Regions from separate parts of the Streptomyces sp. S4.7 genome, predicted to be linked through region 2. Evidence: riboswitches for the same ligand, from Rfam matches in the RefSeq annotation. Region 2 holds a riboswitch; each other region holds the start of a gene.

The links. A riboswitch is a leader RNA that binds a small molecule or an ion and turns the genes downstream of it on or off. The one in region 2 is predicted to bind cyclic di-AMP.
Positions count from the first base shown of each region.
Region 1: linked by a shared signal. The riboswitch ahead of SSPS47_RS30135 (M23 family metallopeptidase) and the one ahead of SSPS47_RS26070 (M23 family metallopeptidase) in region 2 are both predicted to bind cyclic di-AMP.
Region 3: linked by a shared signal. The riboswitch ahead of SSPS47_RS12360 (transglycosylase family protein) and the one ahead of SSPS47_RS26070 (M23 family metallopeptidase) in region 2 are both predicted to bind cyclic di-AMP.

Region 1 is NZ_CP048397.1:6,794,074-6,801,107, forward strand. It holds gene SSPS47_RS30115 (aspartate aminotransferase family protein) at 1-914, shown strand, start outside; gene SSPS47_RS30120 (XRE family transcriptional regulator) at 976-1,602, shown strand; gene SSPS47_RS35710 (DUF6126 family protein) at 1,642-1,839, shown strand; gene SSPS47_RS30130 (tyrosine-protein phosphatase) at 1,865-2,668, opposite strand; cyclic di-AMP (ydaO/yuaA leader) riboswitch at 3,075-3,239, shown strand; gene SSPS47_RS30135 (M23 family metallopeptidase) at 3,244-4,170, shown strand; gene SSPS47_RS30140 (SGNH/GDSL hydrolase family protein) at 4,338-5,165, shown strand; gene SSPS47_RS30145 (STM4011 family radical SAM protein) at 5,187-6,032, opposite strand; gene SSPS47_RS30150 (STM4012 family radical SAM protein) at 6,040-7,034, opposite strand, start outside.
Region 2 is NZ_CP048397.1:5,853,615-5,860,648, reverse strand. It holds gene SSPS47_RS26080 (bifunctional GNAT family N-acetyltransferase/acetate--CoA ligase family protein) at 57-2,906, opposite strand; gene SSPS47_RS26075 (HPr family phosphocarrier protein) at 3,060-3,341, shown strand; gene SSPS47_RS26070 (M23 family metallopeptidase) at 3,416-4,204, opposite strand; cyclic di-AMP (ydaO/yuaA leader) riboswitch at 4,217-4,383, opposite strand; gene SSPS47_RS26065 (pitrilysin family protein) at 4,598-5,965, opposite strand; gene SSPS47_RS26060 (pitrilysin family protein) at 5,983-7,034, opposite strand, start outside.
Region 3 is NZ_CP048397.1:2,829,248-2,836,281, forward strand. It holds gene SSPS47_RS12340 (Ppx/GppA phosphatase family protein) at 152-1,078, opposite strand; gene SSPS47_RS12345 (DUF501 domain-containing protein) at 1,075-1,659, opposite strand; gene SSPS47_RS12350 (septum formation initiator family protein) at 1,683-2,156, opposite strand; gene eno (phosphopyruvate hydratase) at 2,355-3,641, opposite strand; gene SSPS47_RS12360 (transglycosylase family protein) at 3,888-4,565, opposite strand; cyclic di-AMP (ydaO/yuaA leader) riboswitch at 4,569-4,745, opposite strand; gene SSPS47_RS12365 (transglycosylase family protein) at 5,004-5,948, opposite strand; gene SSPS47_RS12370 (cytochrome P450) at 6,090-7,034, opposite strand, start outside.

The DNA.
Region 1 (7,034 bases), 940 kb from region 2:
GCTCGCTCTCGGTCAACGGCGAGGCCGGCTTCCGCGACGGCTTCGCACCGCTGCTCCCCGACACCGCGCTCGCACTCGGTGATCTCGACTCACTGGAAAGGGAGTTGAAGCGCGGCGACGTCGCGGGCTTCGTCGTCGAACCGATCCAGGGCAAGGGCGTGCGCGCGACGCCGTCCGGCTTCCTGCGCGCGGCACAGGAGTTGCTGCACCGGCACAAGGCGCTGCTCATCGCCGACGAGGTGCAGACCGGACTCGGCAGGACCGGGGACTTCTACGCCTACCAGCACGAGGAAGGCGTCGAGCCGGACCTGGTGTGCGTCGCGAAGGCGCTCTCCGGCGGCTACGTGCCCGTCGGCGCCACCCTCGGCAAAAACTGGATCTTCAGACGGGTCTACTCCTCCATGGACCGGGTGCTGGTCCACTCGGCCAGCTTCGGGTCCAACGCGCAGGCGATGGCCGCGGGGCTCGCCGTCCTGTCGGTGATCGAGGACGAGCGGATCGTCGCCAACGCCAGGACGACCGGCGATCTGCTCCGGTCGCGGCTGGCGGCGCTGGTCGACCGGTACGAGTTCCTGAGCGAGGTGCGCGGCCGGGGGCTGATGATCGGTATCGAGTTCGGGAGGCCGGCGTCGATCGGACTGCGCGGCCGCTGGACGATGCTCCAGGCGGCCCGGAAGGGTCTCTTCGCGCAGATGGTCGTGGTGCCGCTCCTCCAGAAGCACCGCATCCTCACCCAGGTCTCCGGGGACGAGCTGGAAGTGATCAAACTGATTCCGCCGCTGACCATCGGGGAGCGGGAGGTCGACCGCTTCGTGACGGCGTTCACGGCCGTCATGGACGACGCACACAAGGGCGGCGGGCTGATGTGGGACTTCGGCAGGACGCTCGTGAAGCAGGCGATCGCCAACCGTTGAGCGCGTTTGCCTCTGAGGCAAGAGATTTGCCTCAGAGGAACATTGCTGGCGCAATGGAGGCATGGACACCCCAGCCGCCACCAGTGGGCACGACCCCGAGACAGAGGCCCTGCCGGACGTCGCGCCACAGCTGCGCGAGCTGCGCCGCGGCCGTGGCCTCACCCTGGAGGCCGCCGCCGCACGGGCCGGGCTCTCCCCGGCCCATCTCTCCCGGCTGGAGACCGGGCGCCGCCAGCCCTCACTGCCGATGCTGCTCGGACTCGCGCGCGTCTACGGTACGACGGTCTCCGAGCTGCTGGGCGAGGAACCGCCCGAACGCGATCCCGTCATCCGCGCCGCACGCGCGGAACCGGTGGAGGCCGACGGCTGGATCTACCGCCAGGCCGGCAGCTCCTCCGGCCGCGCGATGCAGCCGCTGCGGGTGACGGTGCCCTACGGGGCGCAGGGCGACCTCGTCCGCGTCCACCCGGGGGAGGAGTGGATCCATCTCCTTCAGGGGCGGCTCCGGCTCGGCCTCGGCGACGCCGTCCATGTGCTCGACCCGGGCGACAGCGCCCACTTCGACTCGATGACACCGCACCGTCTCGCGGCGGTCGGCCCCGACGGCGCCGAGCTGCTGTTCGTGCACACCCTGCTGATCAGCCCGACCACCGAGCTGTGCCTGCCGGGCGGGGCCCACCGCCGCTGATCCGCCCTCGGTTCCGACCAGATGAGAGAGGCCACCACCGTGCCCGACAACCCCGTGGACCCCGCCGCCGCGCGCGAACCGGAGGCGACCGCCGAGACTCCCGTCAAGCCCGTCATGGACGAGGAGCGCAACTTCCCGCGCGGCCTCGCCATCCGGCTGTTCGCCTACCTCGTGGCCGGCCATGTCCTGGCCGGTTTCCTCTACCTGCTCTTCGAGGCGGGCGCGCAGGGGCGCTGAGGGCGTCCCGGGCGGCCCGGACGAGCTACCCCTCGTCGACCAGACGGCCGCGCAGCCGTTCGCGCGTCGCGTCCGTCAGGCCCAGGCCGTCCGTGAGATACCGGTCGATGCTGCCCCACGTCTCCTCCATCGTCGTGAAGGCCGTTTCGAGGTACTCGGCGCGCGCGTCGAAGAGCGGCGCCAGCAGCTCCATCACCTCCGGCGAAGTGCCGCCGGGCGTCGTGTCGCTGCGGCGTACCCGGTACCTGCGGTGCGGCTCGTTCGACTTCAGATAGTCCGCCTCGATCGCCTCCCGCTCCACCCCCACGGCGAGCAGCGACACGGCGATGGAGAGCCCGGCCCTGTCCTTGCCCGCCGCGCAGTGCATCAGGGCGGGCAGGCTCTCCTCGGCCAGGGCGTGCAGCACGCGCCGGTGCTCGGCGGTGCGGTCCAGAATGATCGAACGGTACGAAGCGGACATCCGGGCCACACCCTTGCCGTCGGCGAGGATCGACCTGAGCTGGTCCAGATCCCCGTCGCGGACCATCTTCCAGAACTCGGTCCCGTCGGCCGGGTCGGTGAGCGGAATGTTCACATTGCGTACGCCGATGAGCTCGACGTCCAGGCCGTCCAGCTTCTGATCGGCCGCGTTGCGGAAGTCGAAGACCGTATGCAGATCCAGTGACGTCAGGAACGCCGCGTCCTCGGCCGTGGCGTGCGCGAGGTGGCCGCTGCGGAAGAGCCGGCCGTACCGTACGCGCCGTCCGTCGGAGGTCGGCAGACCGCCCACGTCGCGGAAGTTGCGTACACCGGCCAGTTCGGGCTCGGTCGGCGGGACCGGCTGCGGCACCTCGTGCGTCACGTGAGCTCCTCCGCGTCTGCCGCCGGCGCTCGTCGCCGACGCTGTCGCGCTCCGACTTTACGACATCCCCTCCCGCTGAAATCGCTTCACGATTGCGGCTTCTGTCCATATTGGGCTATTGCGCACAACGTGCCCTGTTCGCGGGCGAGATGGGGGCATATCGTCCTCGGCTGGTGAGCCAGATCATATCCGTGACGGTGTGTGGCGGCGCCGGGAAGGGGAATTGGGGCGGCGCAGGGAATTCGAAGATCCGTAATCCACGCAGGGTGACCGCTCGCGGAGCCCGATATTCCCGGACGGATTGCCCGGGGAATACGACGGCTTGTACGGGTCGGTCCACCCGGCTTACGGTCACCGCAATCCGAGCGGATCGCCGAATCCTGCCGCCGTTCGGAATCCTCATCCACCCAGCAATCATCCACGTGTGGCAGGAGCGGGGGACCCAGGTAGTACGCCGGTCCGGACTTCCGGACGGCTCGGGGTGAAGTCGCGTCACGGCGCGGCCGGGCATCTCCAGCCCGAACCCGACAGCTCACCTCGTAGGCGCCGGAGAGGAATCCGCCATGCCCGGAAAGGGTAAGCACCGCCGTCCGAGGACCAACCCGATCACCCGCGGATTCGTCGCCGCCGGAACGGGTGGCGCCGCCATCGCAATTCCGCTCATCGGTGCCACCGGCGCGCACGCCGCCGAGCAGGCCGCCCCGTCCGTGGCGCCGGAGCGCACCGTGTCCGCCGCGCACGCCGCTCCCACCGCCCAGACGGCCAAGCAGGCCGCCACCGCCAAGACCGTGAAGACGTACTCGGTCAAGGCGGGCGACTACCTCGCCAAGGTCGCCGCGACGCAGAAGGTCAGCGGCGGCTGGCACAAGCTGTACAAGGACAACCGCGAGGCCGTCGGCGACGACCCGTCGCTGATCCACCCGGGTCTGAAGCTCACCATCGGCGCGAAGAGCAAGGCGTCCTCCGAGGGCAAGGCCGAGGCCACCCCGAAGAAGCCCGCCCCCGCGAAGCCCGCCCCGGCCGAGCCCGCCCCGAAGGCCGACACCACCTCGGCGAACGAGCCGGCGGCGCAGAGCAGCGGCTCCGGCTACACCGCGCCCGTCGACGGCGCGACCACCACCACCGCCTACCGCGCGGCGGGCGGCAGCTGGGCCAGCGGCTACCACACCGGTGTGGACTTCGCGGCTGCCTCGGGCACCACCGTCAAGGCGGTCGGCCCCGGTACCGTCGTCTCGGCCGGCTGGTCCGGGTCGTACGGCAACGAGGTCGTCATCCAGCACGACGACGGCCAGTACTCGCAGTACGCCCACCTGTCCTCGCTCGCCGTCTCGGCGGGCCAGACCGTCGCCGGCGGCGACCAGATCGGTCTCTCCGGTTCCACCGGCAACTCCACCGGCCCGCACCTGCACTTCGAGATCCGTACCGGCCCGAGTTACGGATCGGACGTCGACCCGCTGGCGTACCTGCGCGAGCACGGCGTTTCCATCTGACCGGTTCGACCTCACAGCAAATGGCCGTTGGCCGGCACCCCGGGTGCCGGCCAACGGCCATTCCCCTATTCCGGCTTGAACTAATTTTGACCGGTGGTGTTTCTCACCGGCGTCAACCCCTCCTTACGGTCGCGTAGGCCACATACGCGGGTGAAGGATGTTCCGCTGTGGCTGACGATTCGAGAAGAGAAACCAGAAGTCCCTTCGGGTCGTACGCCGCCATCGGTGACAGTTTCACCGAAGGCGTCGGCGATCCCGGTCCGGGCGGAGTCTTTGTCGGCTGGGCCGACCGGCTCGCCGTACTGCTCGCCGACCGGACACCCGACGGGGCGGCCGTCGACGACCCGGACCACGGGTCGTTCCGGTACGCCAATCTCGCCGTACGAGGACGGCTGCTCGACCAGATCGTGGCCGAGCAGATCCCGCGCGCCAAGCAACTCGCCCCGGACCTGGTGACGTTCTGCGCGGGCGGCAACGACATCATCCGGCCCGGCAGCGACCCCGACGACGTCGCCGAACGCTTCGAACGGGCGCTGGCGGACCTGACGAGCGTGGTCGGCACGGTCATGGTCCCGACCGGGTTCGACACCCGCGGCGTCCCGGTGCTGCGCCATCTGCGCGGCAAGATAGCCACGTTCACCGCGCACGTCCGCTCCATCGCCGACCGCTACGAATGCCCGGTCCTGGACCTGTGGTCCCTCCGGTCCGTCCAGGACCGCCGCGCCTGGGAGGGCGACCGGCTGCACCTGTCCCCGGAGGGCCACACCCGCGTGGCCCTGCGCGCGGCCCAGGTCCTCGGCCTCGACGTCCCGGCCGACCCCGACCAGCCGTGGCCGCCGCTGCCCCCGCGCGGCACGCTGGAGGTGCGCCGCGACGACATGCAGTGGGCGCGCGAATACCTCGTCCCCTGGATCGGCCGCCGCCTGCGCGGCGAGTCCTCCGGCGACCACACGGTCGCCAAGCGCCCGGACCTGCTGCCGCTGATGCGTCACTGACACCGCGTCACCAGCCACGCGTCACCGCGCGGCCGGTATCCGTTCCAGGACGCCGCCCGCGAACACGTCGTACAGCGGCAGTGTCTCCAGATGGACGTAGCCGATGTGGCAGTCGCAGGCCGCCAGCGGGCACGCCCGCGGTTTCAGGGCCGTGCGGTACGAGCCGTCGTAGAGGTTGCCCAGCTCCGCCGGGACGAAGTGGCAGCGACGGACCGTGCCTTCGCCGTCCACCGAGATCACCGATTCACCCGTCCGGCACGGGAGACCGGCCGAGCGGTGGGGGTGGCGGCTGTACGGGAACAGAGGATCGACCGACGTCCATTCGGCGGCCTCCGGGTCCGAATAGGTGCGGCCCTCCGCCGCGTTGACCCACAGATAGACATGTTCGGGGAGGTCGGCGCGGAGGCGGCGGGCCCGGTCGAGGTGGTCGGGGAAGCCCACGATGCCGACGCTGAAGCGGATGCCCGCGGCGCCCAGCTCACGGCACTTGGTGAGGAAGCGGTCGTACGGAGTCTGACCCGGGTGGTACGTGCACCACAGGGCCACCTTGGCCGGGTCCGCGGACTTCAGCCAGTCGGTGCGGCAGCTGAGGTTCGTCTGGATGGCGACCCGCGCGACGTGCGGGAGGTGGGAGAGGTCGGTGAGCGCGCGCCGGTACCAGGAGCGGGTGAGGCCCTCGCCCCACGGGGTGAACAGCACCGACAGCCGGTCGTCCGTCCGCTCCGCGGCCCAGGCCGTGAAGCGTTCCAGCGCGGCGCGGTCCGCGCGCAGTTGGTCCGGGCCGTCGCGGCGCTTGGCGAACGGGCAGTAGGGGCAGTCGTAGTCGCAGGACGCGAGGGGGCCGCGGTAGAGGATCGTCAGGTCCACGTCTGTCTCACTTCAGTTCGTACGACGCCATCGCCGCCCGGACGGCGGGGGAGAACAGCGCCGGACCCAGCGCGTCCGAGTGGGCCAGGCCCTCGGGCGAGAGCCGCAGCAGGCCGGGTCCGGCCTCCGCGTCGAGCCAGCCGAGCCCGGCGAAACGGTTCAGCTCGGCGGGGAAGTCCTCGTCGGGGCCGCTGCCGAACCGCTCGCGGTAGTCGGCCACCGCCATGCCCTCGGCCTGGAGCAGCGACTGGAGCAGATGACGCCGACGCGCCTCGTCCGCGTCGACCGCGCGCCCCACCTCGGCGCGGGAGAAGTCCTCGGTGGCCGTGTACGCGTCGATGATCGTGCGTATCTCGCGCATCCCGACCGCGTAGTCGAAGGAGTAGTGCAGCTCCGAGGTGTACGAGCGGGCGCCGCAGCCGAGGCCGATCATGCCGTCGGTCTGGCACGCGTAGTCGTCCGCACCTTCGCGCGGCGCGCCCGGCAGCCGGAACATCCGCATCGACACCTGCTCGTAGCCCTGGGCGAGGAGATGGTCCCGCCCCTGGCGGTACAGCTCCAGCCGCTGGGCGTCCCAGCCGGCCTCGCTCGGGTGGGCGCGCCTGCCGAGCGGGGTCAACGGCCGGGCGTACAGCGGGTAGAGATACAGCTCTTCGGGCCGCCAGGCGAGCGCCGCGTCGAGCGAGAGCCGCCAGGACCGGGGTGTCTGGCCGTCGATGCCGTAGATGAGGTCGATGTTGAGGACCGGGATCCGCGCGTCCCGGATCCGGCCGAGGGCCGCCTCGACGTCGGACCGCCGCTGCGGGCGCACCGCCGCCCTCGCCTCCTCCTCGACGAAGCTCTGCACGCCGATGCTCAGCCGCGTCGCCCCCCGGTCGGCCAGCACCGACAGCCGGTCGGCCGTCGCGGTCGACGGCGACGTCTCGACGGAGAGCGGACCGGCCCGCAGATCGGCGCCCATCCGCTTCTCGGCGATGTCGCACAGCCGCTCGAGCTCGCCGG
Region 2 (7,034 bases):
GGGCCAGGCGGGGTTTGTCGGACACGCCACCGACGACTGAACCTGACCAAGCACTACTAGTAGCTCGGCAGGCGGCGGGGGCCGAGGTCGTCGCGGGAGGGGGGTGGCGCGAGGCGGACGCTCGCGCCGAGCACCGAGAGGCCCTGTGTGGCGACCACCACCGGTTCCAGCGCGACGGACACGATCTCCGGGTGGTCGTCGACGAGCCGGGACACCCGGAGCAGCAGCTCTTCCAGCGCGGCGGTGTCGACGGGCGCGGAGCCGCGCCAGCCGAAGAGGAGCGGCGCCGTGCGGACGGACCGGAGCAGCTCCGCGGCTTCGCGGTCGGTGACGGGCACGAGCCGGTGCGCCACGTCCCCCAGCAGCTCGGAGGCCACCCCGGCCAGCCCGAAGGAGAGCACCGCGCCGGCGGCCGGGTCGATGACGGCGCGCACGACGGTGTCCACCCCGCGCGGTGCCATCGACTGGACGACGGGCCGCAGCTCGGCGGGCTCGCCGAGCAGCTCGGTGAGTTCGCCGTACGCCGCCCGCAGCCGCTCCTCGTCCGCGAGATCGAGCCGTACGCCTCCGAGGTCGGCCCGGTGGCGCAGATGCGGCGCCGTGGTCTTGAGCGCGACGGGGTATCCGAGCCGCGCGGCGGCCTCGACGGCGCCGTCGGGTCCGGACGCGGGGAGGGTGGGCCGTACGGCGATCCCGTACCGCGCGAGCAGTTCCCGGGTGTCGTCGTCCCCGAGGCTCATCCCGTGCGGGTCGACCGGCGCTTCGCCGAGCACCCGGCCGATGAGCCCGGCGGCCCCGCTCTCGTCGATGTCGTCGTACTCGGGCACCTTGCCGGGCTCCGCGGCCTGCCGCCGCCACTGCGCGTAGGTGACGGCCTGGCCGAGCGCGCGGACCGCGCGCTCGGCCGCGGGGTAGGCGGGGATCCGCCGGGGGGCGGTGCGGGGCTCCCGGGGCGGCACGGGGACGGCACCGGCCGGCTCGGGAGCGGGCGTCGGCGGGGTGTCCGGCGCGGCGCCCGTGCCCGGCACCGGTCCCGGGCGGGGCGCCGTCGTCGTGGCCGCCGAGAGCGCCTTCGCGAGGCCGCCGATCTCGACGTGGACCACGGCCACCGGCTTCGCCGGAGCCGTCGATGCCGCCTCGCGGAGCGCCGTCGCCAGAACCTCGCCGTCACCCGACTCCATCGCGCCGTTCTCGCCGACCCAGGGGATCGCCGTGACGACGACCGCGTCGCAGCCCGGGTCCGCCAGCACCGCGGCCAGCGCCGTGCGGAAGTCCTCGGGGCGGGCCGATGTCGTGAGGTCGAGCGGTGGGAGCGGGCGCAGACCTTCGGTCAGGCAGGCGTCGTACGAAAGGAGGCCGAGCGACTCGGAGTTGCCGAGGATCGCGACATGCGGGCCGGCCGGCAGGGGCTGGTTCGCGAGCAGGAGACCCGCGTCGACCAGCTCCGTGACGGTGTCCACGCGGATCACGCCCGCCTGGCTGAGCAGCGCCGAGACGGTCGCGTCCGGGATACCGGTGACCGGCACCGCGTGCCCCGGCGGCGCGCTGCCGCTGTGGCGTGCGCCCTTGGCGACGACGACCGGCTTCGCGGCCCCGGTGCGCCTGGCGAGCCGGGTGAACTTCCGTGGGTTGCCGATCGATTCGAGGTAGAGGAGCACGACGTCGGTGTCCGGGTCGTCGTGCCAGTACTGGAGGAAGTCGTTGCCCGAGACGTCCGCGCGGTTGCCCGCCGAGATGAAGGTGGACACCCCCGCGCCGCGCCGGACCAGTCCGGCCAGGAGCGCGATACCGATCGCGCCCGACTGGGTGAAGAGACCGATCCGCCCCCGGCCGGGTGTCTCGGGGGCGAGCGAGGCGTTCAGCCGGACGGGCGGTCCGGTGTTGATGACGCCGAACGCGTTGGGGCCGATGACGCGCATCCCGTACGAACGTGCCTGTCGCACGAGTTCGCGCTGGCGCTCCCGCCCGGCCGGCCCGCTCTCCGCGTATCCGGCGGAGAGCACGACCAGGCCCTGGACGCCGTGTTCGCCGCAGTCGGCGACGGCTTCGGGCACCCGCTCGGCGGGGACGGCGACGACCGCGAGGTCGACGCGCTCGTCGATCTCCGCGAGGGAGCGCACGGCCGGGACGCCGTCGATCTCGGTGAGCTCCGGGGGCAGGGCCACGTTCACCGCGTACGTACGCCCCGTGAAACCCCCGTCGAGGAGATTGCGCAGCACGGCCCGCCCGACACCGCCCGCCGTGCGTCCGGCGCCGACGACGGCCACCGACGAGGGGCCGAGCAGCCTCTGTACGGAGCGTGCCTCGGCGCGCTGCTCGCGGCCGCGCTGGACGGCGAGGGACTCGGCGGTCGGTTCGAGGTCGAGGACCAGGCGGACGGCGCCGTCCTCGAAGTTGCGCCTCTGGGTGAACCCGGCGTCCCGGAACACCTTGATCATCTTGGTGTTCGCGGGCAGCACCTCCGCCGCGAAGCGCCTGATCCCGCGCTCGCGCGCCACCGCGGCGATGTGTTCGAGGAGCGCGGAGGCGATCCCGCGTCCCTGGTGCGCGTCCTGGACGAGGAAGGCGACCTCGGCCTCGTCGGCGGGCGCGGAGGCGGGCATGCCCCGGGCGTCGATCCGGTCGTAGCGGACGGTGGCGACGAACTCGCCGCCGACGGTCACCGCGAGTCCCACCCGGTCCACGTAGTCGTGGTGGGTGAAGCGGTACACGTCCTTGTCGGAGAGCCGGGGGTAGGGCGCGAAGAAGCGGTAGTACTTCGACTCGTCGGAGACCTGCTCGTAGAAGCTGACCAGCCGCTCGGCGTCGTCGGTCGTGATGGGCCTCACGCGCGCGGTGCCTCCGTCGCGCAGAACCACGTCTGCTTCCCAGTGATCGGGGTACGCGTGCTGTGACGGCGTCGTCATGGGACGAGCCTACGGCGCGCACACGGGTAGCGGCGGGTGCTGGGCCGGGGCAGTCTGGGGTCTGTCGACGGACCCCAGGGGTGCCTCGTCGGTCCGTCCGGAGCCGCGTGGCACACTGGTCTAGACAACAACTGTGACTTGAAGGGCAACACCATGGCTGAGCGTCGCGTCAACGTCGGCTGGGCCGAGGGCCTGCACGCCCGTCCCGCCTCCATCTTCGTCCGTGCCGCCACGGCCTCCGGCGTGCCGGTGACGATCGCCAAGGCCGACGGCAGCCCGGTCAACGCGGCGTCGATGCTCGCCGTGCTGGGGCTGGGCGCGCAGGGCGGCGACGAGATCGTCCTGGCCTCCGACGTGGACGGCGCGGACGTCGCGCTCGACCGGCTGGCGAAGCTGGTGGCCGAGGGCCTGGACGAGCTTCCCGAGACCGTCTGACCCGCGCCGCGTACGTACGAAACGGCGAAGGCCCCGGCAGGACGCCGGGGCCTTCGTGGTGTCTGGGTACCGGCTCAGACGCCGACGCCGTGCGAGCGCAGATACGCGACCGGGTCGATGTCGGTGCCGTACTCCTCGCTCGTCCGCGCCTCGAAGTGCAGGTGCGGTCCCGTGGAGTTGCCGGTCGAGCCCGAGAGGCCGACCGACGTGCCCGGGGAGACGCTCTGGCCGACGTTGACGGCGACCGAGGAGAGGTGTCCGTACTGGGTGTACGTGCCGTCGTTCATACGGATGACGACGTTGTTGCCGTACGCGCCGCCCCAGCCGGCCTCGACGACGGTGCCCGCGCCGACGGCCACGACCGAAGTGCCCGACGTGGCGCGGAAGTCGACGCCGCTGTGGCTGCCGGACGACCAGAGCGCGCCTCCGGTCCGGTAGCCGGTGGTGACGGAGGAGCCGGCGACGGGGAGCCGGTAGGCGTTCAGGCGCTCGCGCTCGGCGGCGCGTGCCGCGCGCTCCTCGGCCTCGCGGGCCTGCGCCTTGCGCTTCGCCTCGGCCTTGGCGCGAGCGGCGGCCTTGGCCTCCGCCTTCGCCTTCGCGGCCTTCCGGGCGGCCAGGCGCTGCGCGTCGGCCTGGGCGTCGATCTTCGCGGCGAGCGAGTCGTCGATGACGATGGCGCGGTCCGGGGCGGCCGGGGCCGCCTCCTGGGCGAGGGCCGCGCCCGCTTCGGCGGCGAGCGCCGGGGAGGCGAGGGTGCCGATGACACCGGCCGCGGTGAGAGTGGCGACTCCGGCGATGTTCGCGCTCCGGCGCGTCATTCGGCCCGGGGCACGGTGCTTCCCGGTGGCACGGGTGAACGCCATGAAGTGGCTGGTCCTTTCCTTCCTTCTCGCCTACCGGGTTAGCTGACGGGTTCGGAGCAGGAAGGTCTCCTACGGGCTCCTCCGCGGATCACGCGAAGGCCCCCGATTCACCCCAGGGACGCAAATGGGTCCCCGGCTCCCCAGGCTCGCGCCTGACGGGGACTCGGCGATGGCTGTCCGGTGCCGCGGATGCGGCGGGCTCTGGCGGACAGCCGGACCGACGCTAAAGGGGTCATCTTTCAATCACCAAACAGACAGGCCCTTTTGTAGCGCACGCCACAGGGCATTCAGGCAACCTCCTTATGAATGCGGACATAGCGGGAAACCCCGGCGACTGGTTCGTCACCGGGGTTCCCTTTGTGCGTATTGAGCCGCGTGGTTCGTGGGCCGGCCTCAGCCGGTGACGACCTTCACCTCGCCGATGCCGAGCCCCTCGACAGGCTCCCGGATCACCGAGGCGTCCCCGACGAGCACCGTGACCAGCCGGTCGCCCGGGAAGGCGCTGACGACGGCGGCCGTCGCCTCGACGGTGCCGGTCTCGGCCAGGCGTGCGTAGAGCCGCGCCTGGAAGTCGTCCGGGAGGTGCTGCTCGACCTGGTCGGCGAGCGTGTCGGCGACGGACGCGGCCGTCTCGTACTTCAGTGGCGCGACTCCGACCAGATTCTGCACGGCCGTCTCGCGCTCGGCGTCCGTCAGCCCTTCGGCCGCGAGCGTACGCAGCACCTTCCACAGATCGTCCAGCGCGGGGCCGGTCGACTCGGTGTCCACGGAGCCGCTGATGGCGAGCATGGAGGCGCCCGTACCGTCCGGGTCCGAGCGCAGCACCTGCGCGAAGGCCCGCACGCCGTAGGTGTAGCCCTTCTCCTCGCGCAGCACCCGGTCGAGCCGGGAGGTGAGCGTGCCACCCAGGCAGTACGTGCCGAGCACCTGGGCCGGCCAGACGCGGTCGTGCCGGTCGGGGCCGACCCGGCCGATCAGCAGCTGCGTCTGGACGGCTCCGGGCCGGTCCACGATCACCACGCGGCCGGTGTCGTCGGCGGTCACCGGCGGCACGGGGCGCGGCTCGGAGGTGTCGCCCGTCCAGTCGCCGAGCGTCTCGGCGAGCAGCGCCTCTACGTCGACGCCGGTGAGGTCGCCGACGATGACCGCGGTGGCGGTGGCGGGGCGCACGTGCGCTTCGTAGAAGGCGCGGACACCCTTCGCGTCGATGCGTCCGACGGTCTCCTCGGTGCCCTGGCGCGGGCGCGACATGCGCGAGGTGGCCGAAAACAGCTCCTTGGAGAGCTGCTTCGCCGCGCGGCGGGCCGGGTTGGCCTGCTCGTGCGGGATCTCGTCGAGCCGGTTGGTGACGAGCCGGCCGACCTCGCTCTCGGAGAACAGCGGGGCGCGCAGGGCGTCGGCGAGCAGGCCGAGCGCCTTGGGCAGCCGGGAGACCGGGACCTCCAGGGAGACCCGGACGCCGGGGTGGTCGGCGTGCGCGTCGAGCGTGGCGCCGCAGCGCTCCAGCTCGGCGGCGAACTCCTCGGCCGTGTGCTTGTCGGTGCCCTCGGACAGCGCGCGGGCCATGATCGTGGCGATGCCGTCGAGGCCCTCGGGCTCGGCCTCCAGCGGGGCGGCGAGGGAGATCTCGACGGCCACCACCTGCTGGCCGGGGCGGTGGCAGCGCAGCACCGTCAGTCCGTTGGGCAGGACACCGCGCTCGGGCGCGGGGAACGCCCAGGGCCTGGCCTCTCCGGCGGTCGGCTGCGGGTGGAACTCCATGGTCACGGCAGCGTCGGTCACTGGTCCGCCCCCTCGTGCTCGTCGGTGTCGGCAGCCGCGTCGTCGGCGTCGTCGTCGGGGGAGGTGGGCTCGTAGACGAGCACCGCCCTGTTGTCGGGGCGCAGCCGCGCCTCGGCGACGGCACGTACCTCTTCGGCCGTGACGTCCAGCACCCGCTGGACGGCGGTCAGCGCCAGCTGCGGGTCGCCGAACAGCACCGCGTACCTGCACAGTTCGTCGGCGCGGCCCGCGACCGTGCCGAGCCGGTCGAGCCACTCGCGCTCCAACTGGGCCTGGGCGCGCTCCATTTCCTCGGCCGTGGGGCCTTCGGCCGCGAACCGGGCCAGCTCCTCGTCGACAGCGGCCTCGATCTGCGGAACCTCGACGCCGCCGGAGGTCTTCACGTCCAGCCAGCCGAGCGAGGGCGCGCCCGCCAGCCGCAGCAGTCCGAATCCGGCGGTGACGGCCGTACGGTCGCGGCGTACCAGGCGGTTGTGCAGCCGGGAGGACTCGCCGCCGCCGAGGACGGTGAGCGCCAGGTCGGCGGCGTCGGACTCGCGGGTGCCGTCCTGCGGCAGCCGGTAGGCGGCCATCAGCGCGCGGGCCGGGACCTCCTCGTGGATCTCCTCGCGCAGCTGCTCGCCGATGATGTCGGGCAGGGAGCCGTCGCGCGGCGGCTGCTTGCCGTCGTGGCCGGGGATCGAGCCGAAGTACTTCTCGACCCAGGCGAGGGTCTGCTCGGGGTCGATGTCGCCGACGACCGAGAGCACCGCGTTGTTCGGCGCGTAGTACGTACGGAAGAACTGCCGCGCGTCGTCGAGGGTCGCCGCGTCCAGGTCGGCCATCGAGCCGATCGGGGTGTGGTGGTAGGGGTGGCCCTCGGGGTAGGAGAGCGCGGTCAGGCGCTCGAAGGCGGTGCCGTAGGGCACGTTGTCGTAACGCTGGCGGCGTTCGTTCTTCACGACGTCGCGCTGGTTCTCCATCCCCTCGTCGTCGAGGGAGGAGAGCAGCGAGCCCATGCGGTCGGCCTCCAGCCAGAGGGCGAGCTCCAGCTGGTGGGTGGGCATGG
Region 3 (7,034 bases), 3.0 Mb from region 2:
CCCGGAGAGTGATGTGCGCCCAACCCGGCGTTTTTCCTTGTGAAGAACTTCACGAACTTCGTTCCGGAGTGCGGCTCAGAGACCCCGTAAGACCCCCGTAAAGGCGTTCGGGGCGCCCGACGGGCCCCCGCGACGGGCCCCCGTCACCCGCTCAGGCGATCGACCAGCCGATGCCGTCGAGGATGTCGTGCTCACTGACGACAACCTCCCGCGCACCGGTCCGTTCCATGATCGTGAGCAGGATCAGCGCACCCGCCACGATCACGTCCACCCGCCCCGGATGCATCACCGGGATCGTCGCGCGTTCGGCGTGGGTGGAGGACAGCAGCGTCGCGGTGATCTCGCGGACCGTCTCGAAGGGGATGCGCGAGTGGTGGATCACTTGCGAGTCGTACGCCGTCAGGCCCAGCGCGATCGCCGCGACCGTGGTGACGGAGCCGGCGAGGCCGACGAGGGTGCGGGCCTCGCCGAACGGGACGTCCCGCGCCGCCGTGTCGAGGGCGGTGGCGATGTCCGCGCGCAGGGCGGTGATGTCGGCAGGGGTGGCCGGGTCGGCCGGACGGTGCCGCTCGGTCAGCCGTACACAGCCGACGTCGACCGACCGGGCCGCGGTGACGCGGTCGGACCCGACGACGAACTCGGTGGAGCCGCCGCCGATGTCCACGACCAGATAGGGCTTCTCCAGATCGGTGCGGCCGGTCAGCTCCCTGGTGGCGCCGGTGAAGGAGAACTCCGCCTCCTGGTCGCCGGTGATCACCTCGGGTTCGACACCGAGGATGTCGAGGACGCCGCGGACGAACTCGTCGCGGTTCTCGGCGTCGCGGGAGGCGGAGGTGGCCACGAAGCGGATCCGGTCCACACCGTGTTCCTTGATGACGTCCGCGTACTCGCGGCAGGCCGCGAAGGTGCGCTCCAGCGCCTCCGGGGCGAGCCGGCCCGTACGGTCGACGCCCTGGCCGAGCCGCACGATCGTCATGCGCCGGTCCAGGTCGACGAGTTCGCCGGTGGCGGGGTCGGCGTCGGCGACCAGGAGCCGGATGGAGTTGGTACCGCAGTCGATCGCCGCGACCCTGGTCATACGGTCTCTCCCTCGGGGCCGGCCGGGGTGTCTCCCCCGGCGGGTTCATCGGTGGGTCCGTCGTTTGTGAACGGGATCACACAGGGGCCCTTGCGCCACCACTCGGGCAGCATCGCCAGCGCCTCGTCACCCAGCGGGTTCACTCCCGGGCCCGCCGCGAGCGAGTGGCCGACCAGCACGTGCAGGCACTTCACCCGGTCCGGCATGCCGCCCGCGCTCGGGAAGCCCGCCAGCAGCTCGATCGCGTCGCGGCGCGCGAGGTAGTCCTCGTGGGCCTTGCGGTACGCGGCGGCCAACTCGGGTTCGGACGCGAGGCGTTCGGTCATCTCCTTCATGACACCGTTCGCCTCCAGCGTGCCGATGGCCGAGGCCGCGCGCGGGCAGGTCAGGTAGTAGAGCGTCGGGAACGGCGTGCCGTCGGGCAGCCGCGGGGCGGTCTCCACCACATCGGGCTGCCCGCAGGGGCAGCGGTGCGCGATGGCGCGCAGACCGCGCGGGGGCCGGCCGAGCTGTTGTCCGAACGCCGCGACGTCCGCCTCGGTGGGTTCGGTGCGTTCGGTCTGCGGAGGGGGCGTATCCATACCTGCGTCGGTTTCCTTGGTGTCTATCTGTCCGTCCGGTCGGCGCTGTCGACGCCGTCCAGGAGATTGGAGTACCAGGGCCGGTCGGCCGCGCCCTGGTCGGTGCGGCGCTCCTCGGCCGCCCGGGGGTCGGACATGATGTAGCCGGTCTCCCCCGGCATCACGTAGTGCAGATGCTCGCGCGCCAGGCGCTGGATGTACGCGTCGTCCTGGAGGCGGGCCTTCTCGTCGCGCAGCTCCTCGACCCGCTGCCGGGCCTCCTGTGTCAGCCGCTGCTGCTCGGCGATCTCGCCGCGCTGCGACACGTACTGCCGCATCGGGTAGGCGAGCGCCACGATCAGCGAGCAGACGACGAGCACGAGGAACGCGGCGCGTCCGGTGAGCCGGGAGCGGCGGGCCTGCCTGCGGGTCTGCGAGCGGTAGACCCGGGCGGCGGTCTGCTCGCCCAGAATCCTGATCTTGGTCGCGGTGGAGAACCGGTCCCGGTTCGCGGCCATGGTCCCGCCTCCCTCAGAGGTCTGAGCGGGCCTCGTACCTCCGGTACTGCCGTACTGCCTCTGTACGCGCGTACGTCCCCGGACACGGTACGGGACCGGGGACGGGGACGTACGCACGACTGGCTGTGCCGGGCCGGGCCGGAGGCCGGATCAGGTGCTCGGGGGATCGGCCCCGGCGAGGACCGGCCCTGGCGCAGGTCAGTCCTTGAAGCGGGGGAACGCGCTGCGGCCCGCGTACACGGCCGCGTCGTCCAGGATCTCCTCGATGCGCAGGAGCTGGTTGTACTTGGCGACGCGCTCGGAGCGGGCCGGGGCGCCGGTCTTGATCTGACCGCAGTTGGTGGCGACGGCCAGGTCGGCGATCGTCACGTCCTCGGTCTCGCCGGAGCGGTGCGACATCATGCACTTGAAGCCGCTGCGCTGCGCCAGCTCGACGGCGTCCAGGGTCTCGGTCAGCGAACCGATCTGGTTGACCTTGACGAGCAGGGCGTTGGCCGAGCCCTCCTCGATGCCGCGGGCGAGGCGCTCGGGGTTGGTGACGAAGAGGTCGTCGCCGACGATCTGGACCTTGGTGCCCAGCTTGTCGTTGAGGACCTTCCAGCCGGCCCAGTCGTCCTCGAAGAGCGGGTCCTCGATGGAGACCAGCGGGTACGAGGCGACGAGCTCCTCGTAGTACTCGGTCATCTCGGCGGCCGAGCGGGACTTGCCCTCGAACTCGTAGGAGCCGTCCTTGTAGAACTCGGAGGCCGCGACGTCGAGCGCCAGCGCGATGTCCTTGCCCGGGGCGTAGCCGGCTTCCTTGATGGCCACGAGGATCAGGTCGAGCGCGGCGCGGTTGGACTCCAGGTTCGGCGCGAAGCCGCCCTCGTCGCCGAGGCCCGTGGAGAGCCCCTTCTCCTTCAGGACCTTCTTCAGCGTGTGGTAGACCTCGGCACCCCAGCGCAGGGCCTCGGAGAACGACTCGGCGCCGATCGGCGCGATCATGAACTCCTGGATGTCCACGTTGGAGTCGGCGTGCGACCCGCCGTTGAGGATGTTCATCATCGGCACGGGCAGCAGGTGCGCGTTCGGACCGCCGAGGTAGCGGAACAGCGGCAGGTCGGAGGCCTCGGAGGCGGCGTGCGCCACGGCCAGCGAGACACCGAGGATGGCGTTGGCGCCGAGCGAGGACTTGTCGGGCGTCGCGTCCAGGTCGAACATCGCCTGGTCGATCAGCCGCTGCTCGGTGGCGTCGTAGCCGACGAGCTCCGGGCCGATCTGCTCGATGACGGCGAGGACGGCCTTCTCGACACCCTTGCCCTGGTAGCGGTTCGGGTCACCGTCGCGGAGTTCGAGGGCCTCGAACGCGCCGGTGGAGGCACCGGAGGGGACAGCAGCACGGCCGGTGCTGCCGTCGTCGAGGCCGACCTCGACCTCGACCGTTGGGTTGCCTCGGGAGTCAAGGATTTCCCGGGCTACGACGACGTCGATGGACGGCACGAGCATCTCCTTCTGGGATGTGACGCTTTGGTGCGGGGCCTCATTGGCACCGCGGCATGAGCCTAACCGGCTGCCGGGCGACGGTCGGCCGATGCCCGCCCGCTGGGACGAAAAGAGCCCGGAATGCGCGGAGGGTGACGAATGTCGCGCGGTGGGCGCGCGGTTCGCCCGGCGGACAGGCCCCGGCCCCGGACCGGCGCGTCCGGGGGGAGTGAGGCGCGCCGGGTCGGGGCCGGGGTTCTGGGGATGGGGTCAGCTCAGGTGGAACTGCTGACCCGGAAAGATCTCGTCCGCCTTCTCGATGATGTCCTTGTTCAGCTTGAAGAGCTTCTTCCAGCCGCCTTCGACCTTCTTCGTCTCGGCGATCTTGGAGAGGGTGTCGCCGGCCTTGACCTTGTACTCGCCGTCGCCCTTCTTGACCGGACCGCGCGCCTCACCACGCGAGGCGGGCTGCTCCTGCTCTGCGCGCGGCTCGGACTTCTGCGGGGCCGGCCGGGCCTCCGGGGCGGACTGCTCCGGGGCCGGTTCGGCGGAGCCGGCGTCGTTCGAGGCGTTGGACAGGCCGACGCCGCAGCTCGGCCAGGCACCCTTGCCCTGGCCCGCCAGGACCTTCTCGGCGATCTGTATCTGCTGGGACTTCGACGCCTGGTCGGCGCTGGAGGCGAAGGCGCTGCCGCCGTACGCGGCCCAGGTGGAGGCCGAGAACTGGAGGCCGCCGTAGTAGCCGTTGCCGGTGTTGATCGACCAGTCGCCGCCGGACTCGCACTGGGCGACGGCGTCCCACTCGGAGGTGGTGGCGGCGGAGGCGGAGGTGGCGCCGAGCAGCGGGGCGGCGACAGCGGCACCGGTGATGCCGGCGAGCGTGGCGTAGCGGACGGTCTTGGAGGGACGGCGGTGCTTGCCCTTGCCGGAGTTGCTGGAAAACAGCATGCGTGATCTCCTCACCGACGCCTGCGAGGTGAGCTGTCGGGTTCGGGCCAAGTGAGTTGCCCGGCCGTGCGGCCCGGGAACGTCTTCACGTCCCCCTGCGCACGGCTGCACCCCGAGCCGGCCGTGATGACCGGCACTTACCTGTGGGTCCCCCGCTCCTGCCTTCGGCGCTTGACGCGACGAGTACTCCCCCCGACCGACGGCAGGATTCGGCGTGACGGTCGACGGTGCCCGCGGTGCGAGCGGTTCAGACCGTAAACACAGACATCCCGGATGTTCAAAGACGGAACATCCGGGATGATTCACCCATCCCGCCCCAGGGAAACCTCTGTTTACGCAGGTCGGGAAGGGCCCGGGGCAAGCCACCGGGCAGACCGTGTCAGTTGGGACGAAGAGACGCTTGTCTCACTTACGCAGATGCGGACATAGCCCGCTTAACTACCCCTGCTTCGCGGTCAGATCGAGGCTCTGGCCGGGCAGGATCAGATCGGCGTCGGAGCCCACGACCTCGCGGTTCGCCTCGTAGAGGGCGGGCCAGCCGCCCTCCACCTTCTGCTCGTCGGCGATGGCCCACAGGTTGTCGCCGGTGCGGACGGTGTACGAGCCGTCCTCGGCCACGTCGCCGCGCGCCGAATCGTCACCCCGTGAGGCATGGCGGCCACTTTCACGCTCTTCGCCGGACTTACCTGGCTTGCCCGCTTCGGTCAACCCGTCCGTGCCGTCCGTGTCCGCCTCGGCCGACTCGCCCGAGCCGGTCGTCGCGTCGCTCTCGGGAGCGGGCTCGCCGCGGTGCTTGCCCTGGCCCGTGGAGGCCTCGGTGCTCGGCTCCGCGCTCGACTCCCCCGTAGCGGGCCTCTCGGCCCCGGAGGCGGAGTCCCGGCCGAACTGGCCCGAGGGGGGCGTCGACTCGGGAGCTGCGGGCAGGACGGCCGTCTCGTCCGGCTCGGGCTCCGCGGGCGCCTCGGGCTTCTCGGCGGCCTCGCCGGAGGACTCGCTGCCCGTATCGGTGTCCGCCGTGAGGCCGGTGATCAGCGCGCACGTCGGCCACGCGGCCGGTCCCTGCGCGGCGAGGATCTTCTCCGCGACGGCGATCTGCTGGCTCCGGCTGGCCTGGTCGGCGGTGGGGGCGTACGCCGTACCGCCGAAGTCGGCCCAGGTCTCCTGGGAGATCTGGAGTCCGCCGTAGTACCCGTTGCCTAGGTCGGCGCTCCACATGCCGCCGCTCTCGCACTCGGCGACCCGGTCCCAGGTGGTGACGTCGGCCGCACTGGCGCCGGTCGCGCCGAGCAGCGGGATGGCGATCGCCGAGCCTGTCACCCCTGCCGCGACGACAAGAGCGGGGGCTTGGCGGGGCCGACGGTGCCGGCCGTTCCCGGAGCGCATGCGGTTGCCTTCCTTGAGACTGCTGAAACGTGAATTCCGAACACGTGACTGCTGAGACGGTCGTGAACGTAGCGGTACTCGAACGTCTGTCACAAGTCGATGCAGCGGAGATCACGTGAAAGTCACAGTGCTGACGTTCCGTCAGTCACGCACCGCTGTGAACTGCACCGGGAGCGTGCGCAGTCCACGCATGATGAGCCCACCACGCCACCGCAAATCGGATGGATCGACCGCAAGTCGCAAGTCGGGCAAGCGGGTCAGCAGGGTGCGGAGCGCGATCTGCCCCTCCAGCCGGGCGAGCGGCGCGCCGAGGCAGTAGTGGATGCCGTGGCCGTATCCGAGGTGTTTGTTGTCACCGCGCGACAGGTCGAGCCGGTCCGGATCGGCGAAGCGTTCCGGGTCGCGGTTCGCGGCGGCGAGCACGACGAGGACGGGGTCGCCCACCGCGACGCTCTGCCCGCCGAGTTCGACGGGCTCGGTGGCGTAGCGCCAGGTGGCCAGCTCCACCGGCCCGTCGTAGCGCAGCAGTTCCTCTGTCCCGGTCGCGAGCAGCGCGCTCTCGCCCGCGTCGAGCGAGCGCTGGAGCCGTGCGCGCTGATCGGGGTCGCGGAGCAGGGCGTACGTCCCGTTGCCCACCAGATTCACGGTGGTCTCGAACCCCGCGAAGAGAAGGATGAACGCCATCGCGGCGGCCTCGTTCTCGGTCAGGTGCTCGCCGTGGTCGCTCGCCCGGATCAGGCCGGAGATCAGGTCGTCGCCGGGGTCGTCCCGCTTGCGGTGGATGAGCTCGGCGAGGTAGCCGCGTATCTTCTTCACGGACCGGGCGACGCCGCCGCGCGGTCCGCCGCCGTGCCGGATCATCATCCCGGCCCAGTCGCGGAAGTCGTCCTGGTCCTCGCGCGGGACGCCGAGCAGGTCGCAGATCGCGTAGATGGGCAGCGGGAAGGCGAAGTCGTGGATGAGGTCGGCCTCCCCCTTCGCCGCGAAGGCGTCGATCAGATTGTCGGTCAACTCCTGCACGCGGGGCTCGAATTCGGCCACCCGCCGGGGTGTGAACGCCTGCGAGACCAGCCGCCGCAGCCGGGT